Regions from separate parts of the Metaplanococcus flavidus genome, predicted to be linked through region 4. Evidence: riboswitches for the same ligand, from Rfam matches in the RefSeq annotation. Region 4 holds a riboswitch; each other region holds the start of a gene.
The links. A riboswitch is a leader RNA that binds a small molecule or an ion and turns the genes downstream of it on or off. The one in region 4 is predicted to bind S-adenosylmethionine.
Positions count from the first base shown of each region.

Region 1: another riboswitch for S-adenosylmethionine. It lies ahead of metK (methionine adenosyltransferase); the one in region 4 lies ahead of mtnW (2,3-diketo-5-methylthiopentyl-1-phosphate enolase).
Region 2: another riboswitch for S-adenosylmethionine. It lies ahead of ACFQ1X_RS14375 (methionine ABC transporter ATP-binding protein); the one in region 4 lies ahead of mtnW (2,3-diketo-5-methylthiopentyl-1-phosphate enolase).
Region 3: another riboswitch for S-adenosylmethionine. It lies ahead of ACFQ1X_RS13365 (methionine ABC transporter ATP-binding protein); the one in region 4 lies ahead of mtnW (2,3-diketo-5-methylthiopentyl-1-phosphate enolase).

Region 1 is NZ_JBHTKI010000006.1:15,305-19,097, forward strand. Features, by position in the region: gene ACFQ1X_RS02715 (alpha/beta hydrolase family protein) at 1-104, shown strand, start outside; gene pckA (phosphoenolpyruvate carboxykinase (ATP)) at 159-1,748, opposite strand; SAM riboswitch class I at 1,984-2,097, shown strand; gene metK (methionine adenosyltransferase) at 2,300-3,496, shown strand; gene ACFQ1X_RS02730 (gamma carbonic anhydrase) at 3,542-3,793, opposite strand, start outside.
Region 2 is NZ_JBHTKI010000022.1:179,971-183,763, forward strand. Features, by position in the region: gene ACFQ1X_RS14370 (putative bifunctional diguanylate cyclase/phosphodiesterase) at 1-1,513, shown strand, start outside; SAM riboswitch class I at 1,718-1,832, shown strand; gene ACFQ1X_RS14375 (methionine ABC transporter ATP-binding protein) at 1,969-3,000, shown strand; gene ACFQ1X_RS14380 (methionine ABC transporter permease) at 2,990-3,640, shown strand.
Region 3 is NZ_JBHTKI010000021.1:18,958-22,750, forward strand. Features, by position in the region: gene ACFQ1X_RS13360 (methionine ABC transporter permease) at 1-222, opposite strand, end outside; gene ACFQ1X_RS13365 (methionine ABC transporter ATP-binding protein) at 215-1,240, opposite strand; SAM riboswitch class I at 1,327-1,431, opposite strand; gene ACFQ1X_RS13370 (thioredoxin family protein) at 1,481-1,792, opposite strand; gene ACFQ1X_RS13375 (toprim domain-containing protein) at 1,799-2,137, opposite strand; gene gcvH (glycine cleavage system protein GcvH) at 2,267-2,647, opposite strand; gene ACFQ1X_RS13385 (arsenate reductase family protein) at 2,726-3,079, opposite strand; gene ACFQ1X_RS13390 (acyl-CoA dehydrogenase family protein) at 3,178-3,793, opposite strand, start outside.
Region 4 is NZ_JBHTKI010000012.1:102,274-106,066, forward strand. Features, by position in the region: gene mtnK (S-methyl-5-thioribose kinase) at 1-980, opposite strand, end outside; SAM riboswitch class I at 1,059-1,212, opposite strand; SAM riboswitch class I at 1,838-1,947, shown strand; gene mtnW (2,3-diketo-5-methylthiopentyl-1-phosphate enolase) at 2,019-3,233, shown strand; gene ACFQ1X_RS09440 (2-hydroxy-3-keto-5-methylthiopentenyl-1-phosphate phosphatase) at 3,237-3,793, shown strand, end outside.

The DNA.
Region 1 (3,793 bases), on a different contig from region 4:
AAACCTGGTATTTTCCGGACTATGATCATTTTTTCCCACCAGCGGAAAACCGGAAAACGGTTGCTGCTTTGGCACATTGGATGAAAGAAACAGAAAAACAGTAAAAAATAGCATCAAAAAAGCACATCCGGCGAAACTGCCGAATGTGCTTTTGCTCATTATTTTGTTAACGGGCCGCCCTGAGCGCTGATGTCAGCTGAAACGGAGCCGAATTTCTTGAAATTATCCTGGAATTTTTTAGCCAGCTCATTTGCTTTTGTATCGTAAGCTTCTTTATCGGCCCAGGCATCACGAGGATTTAGAACTTCCGTCGGCACTCCTTGAATTTCCTGTGGAATGCTGAGGCCGAATACGGCTTCCTGTTCTGTCTTGACGTTTTGCAACTCGCCTTTGATCGCTGCGCGAACCATTGTGCGGGTGTAAGATAGTTTCATGCGGCTTCCTGTTCCATACACTCCGCCGGTCCAACCTGTGTTGACAAGGAAGACTTCGACTTCGTGCTCGTCGATTTTATTGCCGAGCATTTCAGCATAGACCGTTGCATGCAGCGGCAGGAAAGGTGAGCCGAAGCAAGTCGAGAAAGTTGCTTCCGGAGAGGTGATGCCGCGTTCCGTGCCGGCTAATTTTGAAGTATAGCCGCTAAGGAAGTGGTACATTGCCTGCTCTTTTGTCAGTTTGCTGATTGGCGGCAATACGCCGAATGCATCAGCAGTCAGGAAGACGATCGTTTTTGGATGTCCAGCCATTGATGGATGGATGCTGTTGTCGATCGCATCAATCGGGTAAGCTGCGCGTGTATTTTCCGTCAGAGACCCATCATCGTAATCCGGAATGCGTGTTTCCGGATCTACGACAACATTTTCAAGAACCGAACCGAAACGGATTGCATCAAAAATCTGCGGTTCGTTTTCACGGGAAAGGTTGATCGTTTTTGCATAGCAGCCGCCTTCGATATTGAAAACACCGTTATCAGACCAGCCATGCTCGTCATCACCGATCAATTTACGGTCCTGGTCAGCAGACAATGTTGTTTTGCCTGTTCCCGACAGACCGAAGAACAATGCGACGTCTCCGTCCTGGCCAACGTTTGCCGAGCAGTGCATCGGGAGGATGCCTTTTTCAGGCAGGATATAGTTCATGATCGAGAAGATTGATTTTTTCATTTCGCCTGCGTATTCAGTGCCGCCGATCAAAATTACTTTCTTTTCCATGGAAACGATGATGAAAGTTTCGGAATCTGTGCCGTCAATAACTGGATTTGCCTGGAAAGTAGGAGCATAGACCACTGTGAATTCAGCATCATGGATTTTCAGTTCTTCAGCAGACGGACGGATGAATAATTGATGGGCAAACAGATTGTGCCACGCGTATTCATTGATCGTCTGGATGTGCAGACGCGACTCCGGGTCTGCACCGGCGAAGCCTTTGAAAACGAAAAGTTCATCTTTTTGCTTGAGGTGCGCAAGGACTTTAGCATACAGGTTCTCGAAAACTTCAGAAGAAATCGGACGATTTACAGTACCCCAGTCAATTTTGTCTTTCGAAATATCTTCTACTACCATATACTTGTCTTTAGGTGAACGACCCGTGTATTTTCCAGTTTCGGCTTTTACTGCACCTTCGCGGGTCAAAACTGCCTCGCCGCGTGAAGTTGCCGCCTCTACTAATTGTGGGACCGACCATTGTGTATTGACATTAGGGCCATTTAATAGGTCTTTTAAATCGCTGACGAAGTTAACTGAGTTCATATATGTACCTTCCTTTTCGGTTATTCCCAAGGCATTGGGGAAGAGTTATATTCGAACATTAGTATAACACATTAACCCGATTAGTCTATACTAATAAGCGGGTTGAATTGAAAATTCGTCGTTTGTGCATATTTAATACCCTTAATGTAATGATTTCATGCATTTATTGAGAATAAATATTAAAAACCGTTGACATCATATAATGGTTTCCGTATGATGAAAAATTGAACGGATACTCTTATTCCGAGCTGGTGGAGGGGGCAGGCCCTATGAAACCCGGCAACCTGCTGCATCGTGCAGCGCTGGTGCCAAACCTGAAGCAAGGCTCTTAGGCCTTGGACGATAAGAGTGAAAGGTGCTTATGATGATTTCTCCTTTCCTCATTTATATATGAGTGAGGGATTTTTTTATGCCATGCCCTTAATCCTCGTGTACAAAGGCCACAACGGCTTGAAGTTCAATCCAACTTGTTTGGAACGGGCTTGACATGGGAAAACGAGTACCGTATCAATTTCGAGAGCAATCTCGCAGGATATAAGGAGGAACATTTTTTGACAAACCGTCGATTATTCACATCAGAATCAGTAACAGAAGGACATCCGGATAAAATCTGTGATCAAATCTCAGATGCAATCCTGGACGCGATCCTCGCAGAAGACCCGAACGCACGGGTAGCGTGCGAAACAACCGTGACCACAGGCCTTGTTCTCGTGGCGGGCGAAATTACAACATCAACTTATGTAGACATACCGAAAGTCGTGCGCCAGACCGTTAAGGAAATTGGTTATACCCGCGCGAAATATGGCTTTGACTCTGAAACGAGTGCTGTCCTGACGGCGATCGATGAGCAATCACCGGATATTGCCGCCGGAGTGAACGTTGCTCTTGAGTCGCGTGAAGGCCAGATGACAGATAAAGAATTGGATGATATCGGAGCAGGAGACCAGGGTCTGATGTTCGGATACGCAACCAATGAAACAGAAGAATTGATGCCGTTGCCGATCAGCCTTGCCCATAAATTGGCAAGACGCCTTGCGGAAGTGAGAAAAGAGGAAATTCTTCCATATCTGCGTCCGGATGGCAAAACCCAGGTAACAGTTGAATACGATGAAAATGAAAAACCGGTTCGTGTGGATACAATTGTTATTTCCACTCAGCATCACCCGGAAGTAACACTTGAGCAAATCCAGCGCAATATTAAGGAATATGTAATCGATGAAGTTGTTCCTGCAAATTTGCTGGATGATGAAACAAAATACTTCATCAACCCGACCGGCCGCTTCGTAATTGGCGGACCTCAGGGAGATGCCGGTTTGACTGGCCGCAAAATCATCGTAGATACTTACGGTGGCTATGCACGTCATGGCGGCGGCGCATTCTCCGGTAAAGACGCGACGAAAGTTGACCGTTCCGGTGCTTATGCAGCCCGTTATGTAGCGAAGAACATTGTCGCTTCCGGCCTGGCGGAAAAATGTGAAGTGCAATTGGCTTATGCCATCGGTGTTGCACATCCGGTATCCATTTCAATCGATACGTTCGGAACAGGCAAAATCAGTGAATATCAATTCATCGATCTTGTCCGCGGCAATTTTGACCTGCGTCCGGCAGGCATCATCAAAATGCTTGACCTTCGCCGCCCGATTTACAAGCAAACGGCAGCTTATGGCCATTTCGGCCGTACAGATGTGGATCTGCCTTGGGAACGCACAGAAAAAGCAGATGCGTTGAAAGAACAATCCGGAATTTAATCGAAACAAAAAGCGCACGAGCCCTTAGGCTTGTGCGCTTTGTTATTATTGCAACGATTTATAATAAGCGGCTTTTTCTGCGTATTCACGGACGATGCGCTCCATGTCCGCGATGTCATCTTCATTGAGATTGCGGACCACTTTGGCAGGGCGGCCGAATGCCAGTTTTCCTGGCGGTATGACTTTCCCTTGTGGTACGAGGCTGCCGGCGCCGATAAATGCGCCTTCACCGATTTCAGCTCCGTCCAGGATGACCGATCCCATGCCGATCAACGCATTTTTGCGGATGATGCAACT
Region 2 (3,793 bases), on a different contig from region 4:
TATCTGGACGCTATTTCCACAGTGGACAGGCACCAGGTCATACGCAAATTATAACCGCGCTATGCAGGAACGGGTTCAAATCGAGTATAGAGATTATCACGGGCCATCGGACTCATGGTTTGCAGTGAGATTGGTGCCAGTCGGAGAGGACGGGCTCGCCGTCTATTATCAAAGGACCTCTAACGATGTCGTAATTCAACAAGCGCTTACTGAATATGCTTCCACAGATTATTTAACCACTTGGACAAATCGGAGAAAATTTGAAGAGAATTTAGAAATGCTTCTGAAACAGGATACTCCTTTATCACTTCTGTACATTAACCTCGATAATTTCAAACATATCAATAACTTATATAATCACAAAACAGGCGATGAAGTTCTCAAAGTCCTGGCAAAAAACCTGGAAAAGATTCTGAAGCCCTATGAACTGGCCGGCCGTCTTGACGGAGATGAACTTGTGCTCCTTCACTTGCGCAAGGATGGGGAAGAACTTGACGATTTCCCCCAAAAAGTGAAGGAAGTTTTTGCCCAAGCCATCATTTTGGAAAATTCTCAGGTTATTACTGTAAATGCCAGTATAGGAGTTTCGCTTTATCCGCAGGATTCATCCAACGCCAATGAACTGATTACATTTGCGGAGACCGCAATGCGAAATGCCAAAATACAAAAAGGAACTTCCAATTCGTTTTTCCATTCTGACATGGGAACTGATTTGGCACGTCGGCTATTGATTGAAAGGGACCTGTCAGGAAATCTCAAAGCAAAAGGTTTCCATTTTGTACTTCAACCTCAAATCAATTGCTCAACCGGTGAAACGGATGGTGTTGAGGTGCTTGCCAGATGGCATCATCCCAAACTGGGTCCACTTTCGCCCTTAGAATTCATCGGCATTGCCGAAGAGACTGGAACAATATCCCATTTAACGAAACATCTTCTGAACGAGGTATTTTCATTTTTAAAATACAATCACAAGTTATATCACGGCGTGCCCAGGACGGCCATCAATATAACCCCGTCACTGCTCACAAGCAGACTGTTCTTTGAAGATTTATTCAGACTTATGGACAAATATCAGATCTCATCTGATTGGATTGAAATTGAGATTACCGAAAGTGAAGAACTTACTGTTTCAGAAGTCACACTGGAAAACTTGCTTGCCTGCAGGGCAAGAGGAATTTCCATTGCACTCGACGATTTTGGAACCGGATTTTCAATGCTGGCCTATTTAATGGATTTTCCGATTGATAAGATCAAATTGGATAAATCTTTTATTTCCAAAATTGGATTCAACCTTAAATCGGAGGCTGTTGTTAAATCTCTCATCCAATTTGTTAAAAATATCGGCTGCAAGCTGGTGGCAGAAGGAGTGGAATCGCAAGCTGAGGCTGCGTTTCTCGAAATGAATGGCTGCCTGATCCATCAGGGATATCTATATGATCGTCCTTTACTTCCTGAGACATTCGTCAAATACTATTTATCCGGCGATGAATATGAGAATTCAAAGTCCGGCTGATACACCCTTTTACTTTTTTAAAATGACCGGAAACCACATATCTACCATTAATTTACTTAATTTTCAAAAAATAATTGAAAATAAACTTCCCGATACTCTTTCAAGGCCTGCAACTATATATCTGAAAAAAATAAAAAGAAAATGATTGACTTCTATCTCAAACAGCAATAAAGTAATCATTACAAATTAAATACGTACATCACTTTCTTATCCAGAGAAACCGAGGGACAGGCCCTTTGACGTTTCGGCAGCGGATTCGCTTTATGCGAAAACTGTGCTAATTCCTGCAAATGCGAGTTTTGCATTTGGAAGATGAGAACGAGATGGTTTCATTCCGAAGCCCTCTTTTTTTCTGTTGGACAAGAAAAAAAGAGGGCTTTTTTCGTTCATTTTTGGAAAGTTAGATCTGTACGCAATAGATTTGTATAGGTATTACAGCTAGAGGAGGCGTACAAATGATTGAATTCAAGAAGGTTACCAAAACTTATCAGTCGGGCAAGGAGGACGTTCACGCATTGAACGGCATTGACCTGACTGTCGAAACCGGAGAGATTTACGGAGTGATTGGCTTCAGCGGAGCCGGTAAAAGCTCGCTGATACGCACCGTGAATCTTCTGGAGCGCCCAAGCAGCGGGCATGTGCTGATAAATGGCAAGGACATTTCGAAGCTATCGGCCAGCGAGATCCGGAAAACAAGGAAAGACATCGGCATGATTTTCCAGCATTTTAATTTGCTGAACTCCAAAACGGTTTTCCATAATATCGCGATGCCGCTGATTCTGGCAAATACACCGAAAAGACAAATAAAGGAACAAGTAAAGGAGCTGCTCGATTTCGTCGGTCTTGCCGATCAGGCAGAGAAGTATCCGGATCAGCTGTCAGGTGGACAGAAACAACGGATCGGCATTGCACGTGCTTTGGCCACCAACCCCTCCGTCCTGCTGTGCGACGAAGCGACATCCGCACTTGATCCGCAGACCACGCAATCGATTCTCGAATTGCTGCGCCGAGTCAACCGCGAATACAACATCACGATCCTGCTGATTACCCATGAGATGGGTGTCATCCGGGAAATCTGTGACAAAGTGGCCGTGCTGGAAGCCGGAAAAGTAATTGAACAGGGAACGGTGTTCGACATATTTACGAACCCGCAGCAGCCGACCACGCAACGGTTCGTCCGCTCGGTCATGAACGATGAACTGCCGGAATCGCTGTTGAAGAAAATCCGGGATCCGAATCAGAACCATACCATCTACCGGATTCAATTTATCGGCGCTTCTGTCGGCCAGCCCCTTATGTCCAGAATTTCCCGGGAATACAATTTGGACCTGAACGTATTATTCGGCAATATTACAGAACTTCAAGGGGAACCCTATGGCAATCTGATTGTGGAATTCAACGGACCTGCCAGGGAAATCCAAAAAGCGTTGGCGGACATTCGCTTAAACGAAGTTCAAGCCGAGGAGGTGCGGAATTATGCTAGTTAGTAACGAACAGATCCTGGAAGCTCTTTGGGAAACACTTTATATGACGGGCGTATCCTTTCTTTTCTCTTTACTCGTCGGTTCTGTACTGGGACTCTTATTGGTAGTTACACGGAAAGGCCATCTGCTGGAAAACGAACCGGTATCGAAAGTGCTGAACGCCTTCATCAATATTTTCCGGTCCGTGCCATTTATCATCCTGATGGTTGCCATCATCCCGGTCACCCGATTAATCGTTGGAACATCCATCGGCACATCAGCGGCTATTGTTCCACTCGTATTTTACGCCGGACCCTATATCGCCCGCCTGATTGAAAACTCCCTGCTTGAAGTTGATGAGGGTGTCATTGAAGCAGCAAAGGCAATGGGTGCATCGCCATTACAGATTATTTTCCGGTTCCTGATACCGGAAGCATTAAGCTCACTCGTTCTCGCTTTGACGATTGCGATTGTCGGCCTGATCGGCGCATCCGCCATGGCAGGAGCAATCGGAGGCGGAGGCCTCGGAGATCTCGCCATCACGTATGGCTATCAACGCTTCGACACACTCGTCATGTTTATTACCGTAGCAATTTTGGTCGTCCTAGTACAAGGCGTCCAGTCCGGCGGCAATCTCTTATCAAGGCAAGTGCGTCGACGTTAACACCAATCTATCCTTATTAGTTGAACTAAAAAAGCAGTATTTATATACCAAATCGGCGTTGAGAGAAATCTCTAAAGATATGGAGCAAAACAGCGAAGACTCCCAGGGGCCAAGCGAAGTGCTGAGATCCACTCGGGCGTAGCACCGAGTTAG
Region 3 (3,793 bases), on a different contig from region 4:
GATAAAAGGAATGGAGCGGAAAACATTGACGAAAACTCCAGTCAGCCAATTGACGATTTTATTGGCCCATAATTGCTTTGGCGCTGTCAAAAATAAAATAATGCCGAGTACGAGACCGATAATGAAAGTGAATGCAGTCGACATTGCTGTCATATACATAGTTTCCAACGTCGCTTCCCACATATCGTCCCAATCGACATTTGGAAATAATGACTCAATCATTTGCCATCACCTCCGTTTGCACTTTCTCTTGTTTGAGGAAAAGAATAGCATCCGCAATTTCCTGTTTCGAACCTTTTAACTGCAGAATCAATGTACCGTATGCTCCGCGCTGAGTATGAGATATATCTCCCTGCACAATATTGACTTCCACCGGATAATTGCGGATCAGCTTCGTCAAAATCGGCTGTTCTGTCTGCTCTCCAACGAAAATTAATTTCACCAGCTCACCCGTCGGATATAATTCTCGGAGATGCTTGATCGTGGCAGTAGAGTCTTCTGTTTCGGTCACCTGTGCCACGAAGCGTTTCGTAATATCTTTTTTCGGTGACCGGAAGATTGTCAGCACATCGCCCAGTTCCACAACCTTGCCGCCTTCCATGACCGCAACGCGGTGGCAGATTTTCCGGATAACGTGCATTTCATGCGTTATCAAAACAATCGTCAAACCGAGACGCTTATTGATATCGACCAGCAAATCCAGGATCGCATCTGTCGTTTCCGGATCGAGTGCCGAAGTTGCTTCATCGCAAAGCAGTACTTCCGGATCATTGGCAAGTGAACGGGCAATTCCGACACGCTGCTTCTGTCCACCCGAGAGTTGGGAAGGATAAGCATTTTCGCGTCCGGCCAAACCAACCAATTCGACGAGTTCCTTGACTCTCGACTCTCTCTTCGCTTTAGGCACCCCGGCAATTTCAAGAGGAAACTCAATATTCTCCTGAACCGTGCGAGACCAGAGGAGATTGAAATGCTGAAAAATCATACTCACTTTCTGGCGCGCTTTACGTAAATCTGCCCCTTTAATGGCAGTAATTTTTTGGCCATTGACGTCGACTGTGCCTGATGATGGTTTTTCCAAACCATTCAACAACCGGATCAATGTACTTTTCCCTGCGCCACTGTAGCCGATAATACCAAAAATTTCCCCGTCATCGATCGACAAGTTAACATTATCCACTGCCGTCAGGACCGTTTTGCCGGTATCAAATTTCTTAGTCAAATCCTTTAACTGAATCATTGTTGCACACTCCTACTCCAAAATAAAATGCCCTTCTGCTCGAAAACGAGCAGAAGGGCATGCATAAAAAATATACGTTAACCGTTCTCTCATCTTCCAAAGCGTTCGCTTTGTGTGACTTGGCACCATTTCATTTTCATGACGGTTGCCGGGCTTCACAGGGTACTTCCCTCCACCACTCTGTATAAGAGTTACGTTATTAAGTTTGTTATTCAGGTTCTTAATTTAACACGGCTCAATTTATCCGTCAACAATTTTTAACTTCTCATAAATATAAGGCACGGAATGGAAGGCATAAACCTTCTCTTTCAGCTTGCCGTTCTCCGTGATCAAAAGACACGGGACACTCTCCACTTCATATAAAGAAGCGATTTCCTGCACATAATTTAAATTCGCTTTGCCGATCGGCAATTCCGGCATGGCTGCGGTCACAACCTCCAGCATTTTGGAAGCCAGCTGGCAGGTGCCGCACATTGGGGTATATAGATAATAAGCCGATACCTTATTGGTATTTTTGGCTTTGGTCCAATCTTTATGGTTCCATTCTTCCATGTTTCGTCATCCTTCTGTTAACAAATTATTGACCCTTATATTGGCTGCAATAAGGACATCCATAAGAATACGCAATGGCGTCGTTGCGACTTCTTTATAAGTCCGGTCAATATAAAAATGTCTTGCTTCAGGAAACTCCCGTTTCACCAGTTTCCTGAGCTTTTCGCCGGATTTATCCGCATCCACCAGAATAATGATGTCCTGCCCTTCAAATGGCAGCAGCAATTCTTCGAGCCTCGTTGCACTTACTGTACCATTAGTACAAAGAATCGTCACGGATTCTGCAATGAGCGGAGCGATCCTGTTTTTATCTGAAATGCCTTCCACCACAATTACTTTGTCCATAAACCAACACCCCGCTGATTCTATAGAATATATAAAACTGGCAGTGCCTGTTCAACTTATGTTCAAAAGAGCTTGCCGCTGAAGTCCGGATATTGAAAAAAGCGCCAGGGTACAGGCGCTTTCCGGGTATTATTCGTTCGTCATTTCCTTATAAGCGTCAGCGTCCATCAAATCATTCATCTCATCTTCAGACGGTGCCTCGATGACTACCATCCATGCTTGTTCATACGGGGATTCGTTTACGAATTCCGGGCTGTCTTCCAGTTCAGAATTGACTTCAACAACTTTTCCGCTTACTGGTGCATATAGTTCAGAAACGGTTTTAACAGATTCAACACTGCCGAACGGCTCATTTTTTTTCAGCTCATCACCGACCTGCGGCAATTCCACGAAAACGATGTCTCCAAGTTCAGCCTGTGCAAAATGCGTAATACCGATAGTTGCTTTGCCGTCTTCAAGTTTAACCCATTCATGTTCTTTTGAATAACGAAGTTCTTGTGGTGTGCTCATCCAAACGCCTCCAAAATATGTAGTTGCTTCAATTTCAGTTTGACATAATAACGATGCAATTACAAGATAGCACAATCTTTAAGACCAGCTATTTTCGAAGGCCTCTTCTTTAAATCCAAGAGTCGCTTTTTCGCCGTCCCAAACAAGCGGCCTCTTGATCAGCATGCCGTTTGAAGACAGCAGCTCAAGTTTTTCATCCGCCGACATTTCACCTAGCTTATCTTTTAATTGCAACTCGCGGTATTGCTGGCCGCTCGTATTGAAAAATTTCTTCAGGTCGATGCCGCTGCTGTCGACGATTCTTTTCAATTCCTCTTTTGTCGGCGGATTGTCGACGATATGTATTTCCTTGAAGTCCACCTCATGGGCGGCAAGCCATTTCTTTGCCTTCTGGCAGCTGCTGCATTGCGGATACCAATAAAAATCCATCATGTAAATAAAACCTCCTTCTTGTTTCTATTCTAGCAAAGCCCTGTTATTCGGGCGAAGAAAAAGCGCCACCAAGAGTTGGCGGCGCTTTGGAGTAATGATTAAACGATATATTTTTCTGCGTCGATCAATTTCACAGCGGCTTCACGTTTTTTCGCGATGACGTTGTAAGGAGTTGAACGCGTCAGTTTGCGAAGAGCTGAAAGCATCATACGCTGGTTGTCGCCTTCGATTGCAGCAATCAAAGTTTCTTTTGCATCTTTTTCGATCTTGTCGAATGCTTCCTGGCAATAGATTTGTGTATAAAGAAGTTTTTGCGACGCTTTTTCTTCACCTGAAGCGGCAATCGCTTTTTCAGTGCGCAGTACTGCGGACTCCATCGCAAAGACGTTGCTGACGATATCTGCAATGTTCACAAGTACTTCCTGTTCCTGCTCCAATTTCGTTCCGTATGTTTGGGCAGCAAGACCCGTTGCAAGGATTGCGATTTTCTTCGCATTGTTAACAAGGTATTTTTCCTGAGCCAAAGCTTCTGTGCCAACTTCTTCCGGCATCATCATCAATAATTCTTCCTGAAGTTTCATGGCATGCTGCAATAGTGGCAATTCGCCTTTCATCGCTTTGCGCAATAATGTGCCAGGAACCAGAAGACGGTTGATTTCGTTTGTTCCTTCGAAAATACGGTTGATGCGTGAATCGCGGTAAATGCGCTCGATT
Region 4 (3,793 bases):
TCCCGGAAGATTTTTTGGAGCACCGATTGCCGGTAACCCGGAACATCCCTAAAGTCTTCAATGCCTTTGCTTTCCCACAGTTCAGTGAAGCGCGTTTCGAACACGTCCCAGGTATTTTCAATATGCCGCACGATTGTCTCCCGTCCTTCTCTGTTCCGCGTAATGCCTTGCACAATTAAGTTCGCAAGGAATAAGCCGACATCAAAGCCGATCGGTCCGTAAAACGCGAATTCCGGATCGATGACTTTGGTTTCATTGTCATCAGCAAAAATGCTGCCGGTATGAAGATCGCCGTGAAGCAATGCCTCCGCTTCCGTCAAGAAGCTGCGTTTCAACTTCGCCGCTTCGAGCTTCAAGCTGTCATTGTTCCAGATCGCCTCAACCGACTGCCGAAGCTCCGGTTCGAAATCGTTCGTCTCGTAGTCGAAAAATGGATCGGTGAACACCAGGTCTTCCGTTATCTTGCACAGTTCCGGATTGGAAAATTCCGCCGCCAGTCGTTTCTTTTCAAATGGATGTAAAGCGAAATCGGATGTATGGAATAAAGTCTGCGCCAGGTATTCACCGATATGAGCGGAAAGTTTCGGATAGCTCTTCCCTTGAATCAGGCCTTCGCGGGCAATTGTCAGATGTGAAAGGTCCTCCATCACTGTGTAGGCCAATTTGTCATCCGTGCCGTACACTGCCGGCACCAGGCCGGCTGCAAACTCGCCGTGCTTCCGGAGTGCCGCCGCTTCGATCGCGGCACGCTTCAGTGTCAGCGGCCAGCTTTCGCCCACCACTTTGGCATAAGGCAGCGCCTGCTTGATGATGATGCCTCTGCCGCTTTCCCGGTCGCTCACGCGGAAGACATAATTCAAATTGCCATCACCGATTTCCCGGCATTCAAGATTTGCGCCTTCCGTCAAAAGCCCTGCCGCCAATTCGATGGCTGCCGCTTCCGTCAAAGGCTCATATGTGGAAATTGCTGTAGTTGTCATGGTCATCTTCCTCTCAAATTCAATATAAAAACGCCTCTTTCCCGAAAGAAAGAGGCGCAGAATAAAGAGGTTCCATGCCTCTTATCTTTCAGAAATAAAATTTCTGATGGAATTAGCACCGTGCCTTGCGGGATGTTCATCCCGGCGCTAAAGCGCCCCTTCTCACGAAGGTATTACGGTCGGTTGCTGGGCGTCATAGGGCCAATTTCCCTCTGCCTGCTCTTGATAAGAGTACTAAAATTTGTATGAAGTTTTGTTATGAGTTGAATCCTATCACGAGTCAGAATTGACTGTCAACAAGATTTTTTGAAATTGTGAAGACCCTTAACATCCCAATTTAGAGACTTTTATAGAAGAAATACGGATAAATTTGTACGGAAATTTTTTTGAAGAATTTATGTTGATTAGTGATCTGCACTTGCCCACTCACTCCTATAAAAATCAAAGCCCTTTAAGCGGATGTTTTTCGCTGTGCGAAAAACTCCAGTGTCTGAAGGGAGCCTTCGCTGGAGGCGAAGGCTTTTCATTTCTTGTTTTATGGTTATGGAGCAGTTTCGTCGGGCTTGTTAAAGGGAGTCTGGTTTCGGTCGAGGTTTCATCTGCTTTTCTCTAAAAATGTTCGACGTTTGAGGAATAATGGCGTTTACTGCCGGCCGATTCTAGGGAATTCAGTGATTTCGAATGGGTTTGCTGCACCAACTGCCGGATCATGAGCGGCACCCACTCACTTCCAACTTTGCAATTTCCCCATCGCCATCTCTCCTTAAGAAGTTTCTCACAATTCCTTGTTGACAGAATTCTTCACACATGGAATAATCAGAATTACTTTATTGCAACAAACCCAACCGAATATCCAATTCTTATTTAGAGCAGGTGGAGGGACAAGCCCTACGAAGCCCGGCAACCGGTCCAGCGATGGACACGGTGCTAATTCTTGCAGCCAGAAGCTATGGCTGAGAAATAAGAAGTCGTTAACGCCCTTAACCTCTTCTTATTTGAAGAGGTTTTTTTATTTTTTATATAAAGGAGTGCAAATATATGAGCAGACTGTCAGCAAGCTACCAGGTATACGGCAAAGCGGGGTCATTTGAAAAGAAAGCGGAAGGCATCGCCCTCGGACTGACGATCGGATCCTGGACCGACTTGCCGCTACTCGAGCAGGAACAATTGAAGCAGCATAAAGGCGAAGTGGTATCGGTGGAGGAATTTCCACAAAGTCCTCATCCACTGAAGCCGGATGCAATCAAAGCACATATCAAAATCTCTTATCCAAGCGCAAACTTCTCGGCGGATTTGCCGGCCATCCTGACCACCGTTTTCGGCAAACTGTCACTCGACGGCGAAGTGAAATTACTGGATCTCGATTTTGAAGAAGGTTTGCTCAAAAAATTCCCGGGACCACGCTTCGGCATCGACGGCATCCGTGGATTGCTCGACGTCCATGGCCGCCCGCTCGTCATGAGCATCTTCAAAGGTGTGATTGGCCGGGACCTTGATTATTTAACGGCACAACTGCGACAGCAGGCGCTCGGCGGTGTCGATCTCGTCAAGGACGACGAAATCCTGTTCGACAATCCGTTGACTCCTTTTGAACAGCGCATCACCGAAGCGAAAGGAGTATTGCATGAAGTCTACACCCAAACCGGCCATCGCACGTTATACGCAGTCAACCTTTCTGGCCGCACATCCCAGCTTCGCGATAAAGCGAGACGCGCTCGCGAACTCGGCGCCGATGCCCTACTCTTCAATGTTCATGCATACGGACTTGATGTGCTACAGGAATTGGCGGAAGACGATGACATCGCTTTGCCGCTGATGGCGCACCCAGCATTCAGCGGCGCGTTCACTTCTTCCCCGTTCTACGGCGTTGCGGCTCCGCTGGCACTCGGCAAGCTGACGCGTTACGCCGGTGCCGACTTCTCGCTGTTTCCCTCCCCTTACGGCAGTGTTGCCATGGAGAAGACAGCGGCACTCTCTCTCGGCGAGCAGTTGACGAACGAAAGCCTGCTGCAACCGACGTTTCCGGTTCCTTCCGCCGGCATCCATCCCGGACTCGTGCCGTTACTCGTCAATGATTTCGGAATCGACAGTATCATCAATGCAGGCGGCGGCGTCCACGGACATCCGGACGGTGCTGCAGGCGGCGGCAAAGCTTTCCGCCAGGCGGTCGATGCGGTGCTGAAGGATCAAACACTGGAAAATGCCAGCCAACAGCAGCCGGAATTGAAAACAGCATTGGAATTATGGGGGTAAGTTATGAAACAACCAATCATCTTTTGTGATTTTGATGGCACAATCACGACAAACGATAATTTAATCGCCATCATGAAGCATTTCGATCCACCTGGCTGGGAACCCATCAAAGATGAGATTCTCGCACAAACCATCTCCATACGTGAAGGTGTCCAAAGGATGTTCTCTCTCCTGCCATCCTCCAAAGAGGATGAAGTAATCGCCTATGTGCTCAAACAGGCAGAGATTCGGGAAGGCTTCGGGGAATTCGTCGCTTACACCAGACAGCACAATATTCCGCTCTATATTGTCAGCGGCGGCATCGACTTTTTCGTCTATCCGCTGCTCGAACCGTTCGGACCGTTCGCAGGCATTTATTGCAATGAAGCGAATTTTTCCGGCGACTTGATCCGAATCGATTTCCCGCACGGCTGCGACGAACAATGTGCGAGCCAGGGCTGTGGCTGCTGCAAGCCATCAATCATCCGGAAGTTGCTTGCGGATGGTGCGACCAGCATCGTCATCGGAGATTCCATCACCGATCTGCAGGCGGCAAAGTATGCCGACCTGGTCATCGCCCG